DNA from 3 places in the Kitasatospora sp. NPDC015121 genome. Region 1 is predicted to be linked to each of the others. Evidence: riboswitches for the same ligand, from Rfam matches in the RefSeq annotation. Region 1 holds a riboswitch; each other region holds the start of a gene.
The links. Region 1 has a riboswitch for cobalamin ahead of nicT (Nickel transporter NicT). Riboswitches for the same ligand answer to the same signal wherever they lie in the genome.

Region 2: it holds a riboswitch for cobalamin, as region 1 does, so the genes downstream of both, ACZ3J7_RS21725 (ribonucleoside-diphosphate reductase subunit alpha) here and nicT (Nickel transporter NicT) in region 1, are expected to answer to the same signal.
Region 3: it holds a riboswitch for cobalamin, as region 1 does, so the genes downstream of both, ACZ3J7_RS18330 (cobalamin biosynthesis protein) here and nicT (Nickel transporter NicT) in region 1, are expected to answer to the same signal.

Annotation. Positions count from the first base shown of each region.
Region 1 is NZ_JBVHEH010000049.1:24,870-28,399, reverse strand. It holds gene ACZ3J7_RS38320 (acyl-CoA thioesterase) at 1-343, shown strand, start outside; gene ACZ3J7_RS38315 (Fur family transcriptional regulator) at 436-891, shown strand; gene nicT (Nickel transporter NicT) at 854-2,002, opposite strand; cobalamin riboswitch at 2,051-2,277, opposite strand; gene ACZ3J7_RS38305 (superoxide dismutase) at 2,565-3,164, shown strand; gene def (peptide deformylase) at 3,248-3,530, shown strand, end outside.
Region 2 is NZ_JBVHEH010000014.1:35,624-39,153, reverse strand. It holds gene ACZ3J7_RS21725 (ribonucleoside-diphosphate reductase subunit alpha) at 1-2,385, opposite strand, end outside; cobalamin riboswitch at 2,562-2,687, opposite strand; gene ACZ3J7_RS21720 (GNAT family N-acetyltransferase) at 2,782-3,276, opposite strand.
Region 3 is NZ_JBVHEH010000011.1:209,790-213,319, forward strand. It holds gene ACZ3J7_RS18325 (cobyric acid synthase) at 1-723, opposite strand, end outside; gene ACZ3J7_RS18330 (cobalamin biosynthesis protein) at 845-1,798, opposite strand; cobalamin riboswitch at 1,830-1,959, opposite strand; gene ACZ3J7_RS18335 (XRE family transcriptional regulator) at 2,419-3,126, shown strand; gene ACZ3J7_RS18340 (alpha/beta hydrolase family protein) at 3,255-3,530, shown strand, end outside.

The DNA.
Region 1 (3,530 bases):
CACCAACCTCTACGGGACGGTGCACGGCGGCGTGGTGATGAAGCTCATCGACGACGCGGCCGCCGCGGCCGCGGGCCGCCACGCGGGCGTCCCGGCGGTCACCGCCTCCGTGGAGGGGATGTCCTTCCTCGCTCCCGTCCGGGCCGGTGACCTGCTCAGCGTCCACGCACGGGTCGAACGCGCCGGGCGCACCTCCATGCACGTCTCGGTCGCCGTGACCTCGGAACGCTGGAACCTCACCGGCCCGGTCGCCGACGTCGCCACGGCCCGGCTGGTCTTCGTCGCGATCGGCCCCGACGGCCGCCCGCATTCCGTCCCGGCACTGCTCCCTGACGGCCCGTAACACCCGTCCGGACAGATCCTGGCGGTGGTTTGTTCGCATTTGCCATACTCGGCGCACCAGGAACCGAAGGGGACTCAGTGGATCACCGAGTGGTGGCGGACCTTCCCGCCGGGGCGGAGCGGTCCGGGCCGGACGAGGAGCAGGTCAGCCGTCGGCTGCTGCGCGAGGGCGGCAGTCGGTGCACCGAGCCGCGGGTGCGTGTCCTGGAGGCCGTCCGCTCGCACGGCGGACACTTGACGGCAAGTCAGATCCACGCCCGGGCCACGGCGGGTGGGCGCCGCATCGACCTCTCCACCGTCTACCGGACGGTGGAGAGGCTGATGGGGCTGGGCCTGCTGCACTCCCTGCACGGGCCGAACGGCGAACTCACCTTCGGCATGGTGGGCGAGCCGCACCACCACACGGTGTGCACCGGCTGCGGCGCGGTCGGCGAGTTCCCGGTGGCGCTGCTGGACGACGGCCTGTCCGCGGCGGCGGCGCACACCGGGTTCCGGGTCGAGGCGCTGGTGCTCAGCGGCCGGTGCTCCGACTGCCCGGGCACCGGTTGACGCGACGTCCGACCTTGGCGGCGGCCCTCGCGGCCCAGCGCTGCTCGACGTTGCTGAACCGCCAGTAGGCCAGCGCGCACGCCCAGACCACGACGAACAGGCCGACGATGACGTAGCCGACGTTGTCGAGGCTGATGTCCGCGATCCAGGTGCTGAGCGGGTCGGTGAGGTCGAGCTTCTCGTGCAGCACGCTCACCAGCTCGATGGTGCCGATGAAGAACGCCACCGCGATCGACAGGCCGGTGATGGTGAGGTTGTAGTAGACCTTGCGGACCGGGTTGGAGAACGCCCAGTGGTAGGCGAAGTTCATGAACGTGCCGTCGAGGGTGTCGAACAGGCTCATGCCGCAGGCGAACAGCAGCGGCAGGCACAGGATCGCGTACCAGGGCAGGCCGGACGCGGCGCCGGAGCCGGCCATGACCATCAGCGCGACCTCGGTGGCGGTGTCGAAGCCGAGGCCGAACAGCACCCCGAGCGGGTACATCTGCCAGGGGCGGCGGATCGACTTGGTGACCCGGCCCAGGACGCGGTTCATCAGGCCGCGCTCGTCGAGGTGCTTCTCCAGCTCGGCCTCGTCGTAACGGCCGGCCCGCATCTCCTTGTAGACCTTGTAGATCCCCACCAGCGCCACCAGGTTGATGGCCGCGATGACGTACAGGAAGGTGCCCGAGACGCTGGTGCCGATCACGCCGAGCGCACCGTGGACGGAGGAGTCCTCGTCCACCAGGGTGCCCGCGAACTTGGCGCCGGCCGCGATCAGCGCGGCCATCGCCATCACGATGCTGGAGTGGCCGAGCGCGAACCAGAACCCGACGGACACCGGGCGCTGCCCGTCGGCCATCAGCTTGCGGGTGGTGTTGTCGATCGCGGCGATGTGGTCGGCGTCGAAGGCGTGCCGCATGCCCAGGGTGTACGCGGTGATGCCCAGGCCGACGCCGAACACCTGGGTGCCGACGGCGTAGTGGTTGGGGGCGACCAGCAGGAACAGGGTGCCGAACGCGACGACGTGCATCGCGAGGATGACGCCCAGCAGTCCGGCGGTACGCACGGTGTCCTTGCGCTGCCAGCGGGGCGGCAGCGGTGTTCTGGCGGTGTCGGTGGTGACGGTCACGGGCGGCCTCTCCAGCTCCTCGATGGGGGGCGCTCCCGGCAGGGGGCCGGGGAACGTGGTGCCGTGGCCGGTCTCCTGGCTCTGGGGTCTCCCGCCCGCCCGTTTCCGGGCGCGGCGGAGCGCGTCCTCCTCCCGCCTTCCCGGTGACCCGGTGGCTGCCCGCGCGAGCGGGCACGACGAGGACGCTTCCCCATGACAGTGGCGAGGGCCGCTCCGGACTCCCGTGACGAGCACGGTGCACCGGATTCCCGAACACCACGGCCCGACGAGCGTAGGGGGCGAGCGACACTATCGACAAGTCATTGCAATTGCGATGAGGTTGCAACAAGGCCCGACAGAAGAGGTGCGGACGGCTGCTCGCCAGAGGGGCGGGGTCGGCAACTGCGTCCCGGCGGGCGCCGGTTGGGAAGACGATCGTCAGCGGAAGGGCGAGGCGCCACACGCGACTGACGGGCGGGCCGACCCCGCGAACGACATGCTGATGCATGATCTTCCTTATTGCAAGCAACTCGCAATAGTGTTGGCCCGGCACGACCGTCACTGTCGAAGGGACTTTCCGACCATGGGCGTTTACACGCTGCCCGACCTGCCGTACGACTACTCCGCCCTCGAGCGCGCGATGTCCGCCGAGATCCTGGAACTGCACCATTCCAAGCACCACCAGGCGTACGTCAACGGCGCCAACGCGACCCTCGACCAGCTTGCCGAGGCCCGCGACAAGGACCAGCTCGGCGGCCTCGTCGGCCTGCAGAAGACGCTGGCCTTCAACCTCTCCGGCCACGTCCTGCACTCGCTGTTCTGGCAGAACCTCTCCCCTGAGGGCGGCGACCGCCCCGAGGGCGCCCTCGCCGACGCCATCACCGAGCACTTCGGCTCCTTCGAGGCGTTCCAGAAGCAGCTGACCACCGCCACCGTCGGCGTCCAGGGCTCCGGCTGGGGCATCCTCTCCTGGGAGCCCCTCGGCCAGCGCCTGATCGTCGAGCAGGTCTACGACCACCACGGCAACGTCGGCCAGGGAACCACCCCCCTGCTCGCCTTCGACGCCTGGGAGCACGCCTACTACCTCCAGTACAAGAACGTCCGCCCCGACTACGTCACCCGGCTCTGGGACGTCGTCAACTGGCAGGACGTCAGCACCCGCTACGCCGCCACCCAGGCCTGACGCAGCACCGCAGCAGGTGCCGCGCCGGCTTCGAGCCGGTGCGGCACCCGCCCCCGTAGCCCTCGTACTCCGGAAGGCCGACCGTGACCAGCCCGCGCCCCGCTCCGACCGACCGACGGGTCCGACTGCTCGGCACCCCCGTCGACGACTACCCCGCGCTCGCACCCGAGGCCGGACGCGGAACGGTCCGGCGGGTCACCGAAGCCGGCGAGGACGTCCTGCACCGGCCGTGCCGCCCGGTCGAAGCCTTCGGCACCGCCGAACTGACCCGGCTGGTCGACGACATGTTCCGCACCATGTACGCGGCCCGCGGCGTCGGTCTGGCCGCCAACCAGATCGGCGTCGACCTGCGGGTGTTCGTCTACG
Region 2 (3,530 bases), on a different contig from region 1:
CTCCAGCGAGCAGGCGATGGCGTCCTGCTCGGCCTGGGAGAGGGCGGGGGTCTGCACCGGGACGGGGGCGGCGGTGCGGGCGGCTCCGGACGCGGCCTGGGCGATCCGGGTCGCCGGGCGGGAGCGCAGGTAGTAGGTGGTCTTCAGACCGACCTTCCAGGCGTACGAGTACATCGAGGAGAGCTTGCCGATGGTCGGCGCCGCCATGAACAGGTTCAGCGACTGGCTCTGGTCGATGTACGGCTGACGGGCCGCGGCCAGGTCGATCAGCGCGCGCTGCGGCAGCTCCCACGCCGTGCGGTACAGCGAACGGACCTCCTGCGGCAGCCAGGTGAAGTCCTGGATGGAGCCGTTGGCGTCGCGCAGCGCGTCCCGGGTCTGCTGGTCCCAGACGCCGAGCTCCTTGAGCTCGCGCACCAGGTACGGGTTGACCTGGAGGAACTCGCCGGAGAGGGTCTCGCGCTTGAACAGGTTGGAGACCTGCGGCTCGATGCACTCGTACACGCCGGCGATCGACGCGATGGTCGCGGTCGGCGCGATCGCCAGCAGCAGCGAGTTGCGCAGGCCGACCTCGGCGATCCGGGCGCGCAGCGCGTCCCAGCGCTCGGTCCACTGCGGGTTCGCGGCGCCGAAGTGGTCGACGTGCAGCTGGCCGCGGGCGGCCCGGGTCTCGCCGTACGCCTCGTGCCGGCCGAACCGCTCGGCCAGGTCGGCGGAGCGCTCGTACGCGGTGAGCATGATGCGCTCGGCGATCAGGGTGGAGAGGGCGACCGCCTCGGCGGAGTCGAAGTCGATCCGCAGCTGGAAGAAGACGTCCTGCAGGCCCATCACGCCCAGGCCGACCGGGCGCCAGCGGGAGTTGGACGTCCCGGCCTCGGTGGTCGGGTAGAAGTTGATGTCGATCACGCGGTCGAGGAAGGTCACCGCGGTGCGGACGGTGGCGTCCAGGCGGTCCCAGTCCATCGCGTTCAGCAGGTCGGCGGCGGTGGCGCCGGGGGCGACGTGCGCGCCCAGGTTGACCGAGCCGAGGTTGCAGACCGCGGTCTCCGAGTCGTCGGTGACCTCCAGGATCTCGGTGCACAGGTTCGAGGAGTGCACCGTGCGGCCCGGCAGCGCGGTCTGGTTGGCGGCCCGGTTGGAGGCGTCCTTGAAGGTCATCCAGCCGTTGCCGGTCTGCGCCAGGGTGCGCATCATCCGGGCGTACAGGGTCTGCGCGGGGATGGTGCGCACGGCCTTGCCCGCCAGCTCGGCCTTGACGTACGCCTCGTCGAACTCGGCGCCCCACAGGTCCACCAGCTCCGGCACGTCCGCCGGGGAGAACAGCGACCAGTCGGCGTCGGCGTTGACCCGGCGCATGAACTCGTCCGGGATCCAGTGCGCCAGGTTCAGGTTGTGGGTGCGCCGGGCCTCCTCGCCGGTGTTGTCGCGGAGCTCCAGGAACTCCTCGATGTCGGCGTGCCAGGTCTCCAGGTACACGCAGGCCGCGCCCTTGCGCCGGCCGCCCTGGTTGACCGCCGCCACGGAGGAGTCCAGGGTGCGCAGGAACGGCACGATGCCGTTGGACTGGCCGTTGGTGCCGCGGATCAGCGAGCCGCGCGAGCGGATCCGCGAGTAGGACAGGCCGATGCCGCCCGCGTGCTTGGACAGCCGGGCGATCTGCGCGTACCGGTTGTAGATCGAGTCCAGGTTGTCCAGCGGCGAGTCCAGCAGGTAGCAGGAGGACATCTGCGGGTGCCGGGTGCCGGAGTTGAACAGCGTCGGCGAGCTGGTCAGGTACTCCAGGCGGCTCATCAGGGTGTACAGCTCGGCGACCTCGCGCACCGACTCCTCGGTCGTGCCGACCGCCAGGCCCGCCGCCACGCGGAGCAGGAAGTGCTGCGGGGTCTCGACCACCTTGCGGGTGATCGGGTGGCGCAGCAGGTAGCGGGACTGCACGGTGCGCAGGCCGAAGTACTCGAAGCGGTCGTCGGCCGCCTCGTCCACCAGCGAGTCGAACAGGTCGGCGTGCCGGGCCACGAACGCGGCGGTCGCGTCGCCGATCAGGCCCTCGGCGTGGCCCACGGCCACCGAGGAGGAGAACGAGGTGACCTGCTGGGTGGCGGCCTCGTCGCGGATCTCCAGCGCCAGCAGGCGGGCGGCCAGCTTCGAGTACTGCGGGTCCTCGGCGATCATCGACGCGGCGGCCTCCACGGCCAGCCCGCGCAGTTCGGCGAAGTCCGAACCGGCGTGGCGGCCGCGCAGCGCGGCGGCGGCGACGTGGCCGGGGTCCACCTGGGGGAGGTCGGTGCTGCGGTCGGTGAGCAGCCGCAGCAACGCCGCACCGGGGTCGGTGAAGGCGTCGGCGGATCCCTGGGACGGCAGGGTGACTGAGGCGGCGACGGTCAAGGCGCACTCTCTCCTGTGGCGGCGGCGGACGTGGCTCGGGTGTCCGGGACCGCACGCGGCCAGGGGAAGGCGGCACGAGGGAACGAGAACGCGTTCCGGCGCGCGAAAGACCCACCCCCGGTCCGCCCGCGAGACCGGACGGCAAAGCTGTGCTGCACAAGGCGTCTGCGGGGATGCCGTGTCGCACACCGTCTGCAGGTCCTCGGACTGCGCGGGCGTCGACTACAGCCCGCTCACCGTTGCGGGGCAGTCCCGGACTTCCACCGGGTTCCCCTGCGTCGACAGCGAGAGTGAGCATACATGTTGTGGTGGCTGGAACTGGAAGCACCAGATGTAGTGGCGCGTGTCGCGGTGGTGGCGTCGCGCGTAGACAACGAAAACGGCGCCGGCGCCGGCTCAGAACCGCGTCGCGTAGACCATCAGGTCGGTGCCGGGGGCCGGCGACCAGTCCCGCTCCGGGGCGCGGACGAAGCCCAGGGCGTGGTAGATCCGGTGTGCGGCGGTCATCCCCGGCCGGGTGGAGAACGCCATCCCGCCCAGTCCGAGTTCCCGGCTGCGGGCGATCGACGCCTCCACCAGCGCCCGGCCGACGCCCCGGCCGCGGGCCGCCGGGCCGACCGCGAGCATCCGGATCTCGCCCTCGTCGGGCCCGGCGACGTCCGCCCAGGGGGTGCCGCCGGGCGCGAAGGTCACGCAGCCGAGCACGGCTCCGGCGCCGTCGACGGCGACCAGGAGCTCGGCCTCCCGGTTCCGCCGGGCGGCGTCGCGCAGGCGCTCGACGTACGGGGAGTCGGGACGGGTGTGGCCGTCGCCGACGAAGGCCGTGACGGTGACCTCCCCGGCGGCGGCGAGGTCGTGGTCGAGGGCGCGGCGGACGAGCGGGGGCTGCATCCGGACAGTGTGCCGGACCGGCGGCGGCGCGGGTCGGCCAGGTCCGGGTCGAAGGGGTAGCCGGTCGGGCGGTGCACGGTGTCGCGGCCGGTCCGGCCGTGGCGGTCCAGGTCGCGGCCGACCAGGACGCCGATGAGGCCGAAACCGCCGATGAGGCCCAGCAGGGCGAGCGCGGTGGTCATGCCTCCACTGTCCGCCCCCGGCCCCCGGCCGACGAGTGGCAGGAACGCACCATTGCCACGAAATCCTGCCAC
Region 3 (3,530 bases), on a different contig from region 1:
GGCCAGGTCGAGCGAGTCCTCCGCGTCCAGCCACAGGCCCGACAGCATCGGGAACGTCGCCAGCACCGGCCGGCCGGTCAGCCCGCGCAGCATCTCCAGCCCCGGCGCCAGCAGCCGCGCGTCCCCGCGGAACTTGTTGACGAACCACCCCGCGACCAGCGACTGGTCGTCCGGCGACAGCAGCGCCAGCGTCCCGAACATCGACGCGAACACCCCGCCCCGGTCGATGTCCCCCACCACCACGACCGGCAGCCGGGCCGCCGACGCCAGACCCATGTTGGCGATGTCCCGGTCCCGCAGGTTGATCTCCGCCGGGGAGCCCGCGCCCTCGCACACCACCACGTCGAACCGCGACCGCAGGTCCGCCAGGCACTCCAGCGCCCGCTCCAGCAGCACCGGCTTGCGGTCCCGGTAGTCCAGCGCCCCGACCTCCGCGACCGCCCGGCCCAGCAGCACCACCTGGCTGCGCCCGTCCGCGCCCGGCTTCAGCAGCACCGGGTTCATCGCCGCCTCCGGCGCCACCCCCGCCGCCTGCGCCTGCATCGCCTGCGCCCGCCCGATCTCCGCCCCGTCGGCCGTCACGAACGAGTTCAACGACATGTTCTGCGCCTTGAACGGCGCCACCCGCACCCCCTGCCGGGCCAGCCAGCGGCAGATGCCCGCCGTCACCACGCTCTTCCCGGCATCCGAGGTCGTACCGGCCACCAACAGCGCGCCGTTCACCGGAGAACTCCTTTCGAGGCGCCCCGACAGGGGCGCGAGGAACCGCGCGCGGCGGAAGGCAGCACGTCGAAATCCCGCGTTGTCACAGTCAGTTGCCGCACGTGCCCACGCCGAGGCGGGTTCACCCGCGCGCCCGCGCGCCCAGCGCCCGCCCGCCCAGCGCCCGTGCGCCCAGCGTCGTCAGCAGCGCGAGCGCGCCGACCCGCCGCGACAGGCGGCAGGCCCGCTCGATGTCGGCCGCGCCGACCGGCGGCAGCCCGGCGCCCAGCACCGGCCGGTGCTCGACCCGCTCGCCGTAGCGCAGCGTCCCGCCCAGCCGCACGCCCAGCGCGCCCGCGAACGCGGCCTCCGCCTGGCCCGCGTTGGGGCTCGGGTGCGCGGAGCCGTCCCGCCGCCAGACCCGCCAGGCCCGGGACGGGGCGCCGGACGCGGCGACGGCCAGCAGCGCGGTCAGCCGGGCCCCCGGCCAGCCCGCGACGTCGTCCAGCCGGGCCGACGCCCAGCCGAAACGGCGGTAGCGCGCCGACTTGTGCCCCACCATCGCGTCCAGCGTGTTGACCGCCCGGAACGCCAGCAGCCCCGGCACCCCCGCGACGCCGCCCCACACCAGGGCGTTCACCACCGCGTCGGCGGTGTTCTCGGCGACCGACTCGACCACCGCCCGCGCCACCTGGCCCTCGTCCAGGCCGGACGGGTCGCGCCCGCACAGGTGCGGCAGCCGCTCCCGGGCCGCCGGCAGGTCACCGGCCGCCAGCGAACGCCCGATCGCGGTCGCCTCCCGGGTCAGCGACGTCCCGCCGAGCACCGTGAACGTCGCCGAGGCCGCCAGCACCCCCGCCGCCACCGGCGAACGCCGCACCACCCGGCCGGCCAGCGCCGCACCGCCCGCGACCGCGCCGACCGCGAGCGCCGCGTGCAGCGCCCCGGCCCCGCGGTGGTCGCGCCACAGCCGGCCCTCCAACCGGGCCGCGGCGGCGCCGAACAGGGCGACCGGATGCCCGCGCCGGGGGTCGCCGAGCCGGGCGTCCGCGAGGTATCCCGCGACCGCGCCCACCAGGTACGGGGCAGCCCGCATGGCGTCGTGTCCTCACTCAGGGTCCGCGCCCTGGATCGACGGAACGGGGGCCAGAGTCTCCTGACTTCCGGTCACCCCCGCGCGGGGTGACCGGTCACAGTGGCGGGACCGCGCCGGACTCGCACCGGCTTCCTCTGCTTGCCTCCGTTTGGCCCGAAGATCCCACCACGCCCGCTTCGCGGCAGTCAACCGAGGCGGTGGAGGGTTTGGTCACACCCGGCCGAGACCCCGCCGACCGGGTCGGCACGGCCAAGGGCGCAGCTCAGGACGGACTTCGGAACCCCGCTCGGGACGCACCGCGCTCAGGGCGTGCGCACCACGGGCCGCGGCGCGGCCGGCACGCCGTCGCGCAGCACCCGGGGACAGCGCACGGGAGCGCTCCCGGCGCGTCCACCCGGACCGGCCGGACAGCGTCGACCCACCACGGCCACCACCCCGGACTTTCGCCCCCGCCCGCTCCAACCCACGTGCGCACAAGGCGAATTGACGGCCACCGCAGCCGCTCGCGCCCCTCCCGCCCGCCTCGTCGCATCGTCCAGCCGCCCGGCCCCCCGCGCCGCCCCGGTTCGTGCCATCCGCGCCTGTGGCCCGCCCCGCCCCCGCCCCTACCGTCGGAAGGCATGCGACGCAGACAGCCGCCGGTCCCCGCCCCGGTGCCGTTCTCCCCGGCCGCCGCCCGCGCCCACCGCACCGCCCTCGGCCTGACGGTCGACCAGGTCGCGGACGGCCTGGCCGCGCACGGCGTGCGCCTGCTGCCCGGACACGTCCTCGGCTGGGAGGAGGGCCGCGTCCCGCCGCCCACCGAGGAGCAGCTGACCGCCCTCGCCCGCACCCTCTGGTGCCCGCCCGCCCACCTGATGGGCGCCGCCCCCGCCACCCTCCGCGACCACCGCGTCGCCCGCGACCTCACCCCCGACCGGGCCGCCCGCCGGCTCGGCCTCACCCCCGCCGCCTACCTGCGCGCCGAAACCACCGGCCACTGGACCGGCGGCCCCGAGCAGACCCGGCTGCTCGCCGACCTCCTCGCCCTCGACCTCCCCACCCTGATCCACCTCACCGGCCGCGCCCCCGCCCTCGCCACCCACCTCCGCCGGGCCGTCCAAGGCCGCTGGCAGGCCCACCTCACCCCCGTCGCCCGGCTCGTCCCCGCCGACCCCGCCCACCTCGCCCACGCCCTCGCCACCCTGCAGTCCGAACACCACACCCCCGCCTCCTGGGGCACCGCCCCACCCCCGCCCCGCCCCGAGCCCACCACCCGCTTCTGGCAGCTGCTCGCCGAGGCCGAGACGGGGACGGGGACGGGGGCGGGGACGGCCGGGTCCTCCTGACCGCCCCGCCCCGCCCCGTCCGTCGCCGGGCGCCGTCGCCCGTCACCCGCATCGCGGCCCCGAATGGCCGTCCGCCGCGCGGGCAGGTGCACTGGGAGCACAGGACCGCCAGCACCCGGGAGACCGCCATGCGTTGGGGAACCGCAGCCGCCGTCGCGGCCGCCGCAGTAGGGACCGGGACGGCGGCGTTCCTGCTGCTGGGCCGGAAGGTGTCGGACCGGGTGGTGCGGCCCGGGGTCGGGCGGGTGCTGTCGGCGCCCGCGCCGGTGCGGGTGGTCGCGCTCGGACCGGGACGGGTGGTGCTGACCTCGACGCCCGAGACCCGCCGGTCCGGGACGTACGCGCTGGAGTGGGGCGGGGGCGGCCACGCGGTGGTCGGCGCGGTGCTCGACCAGGACGGCGAC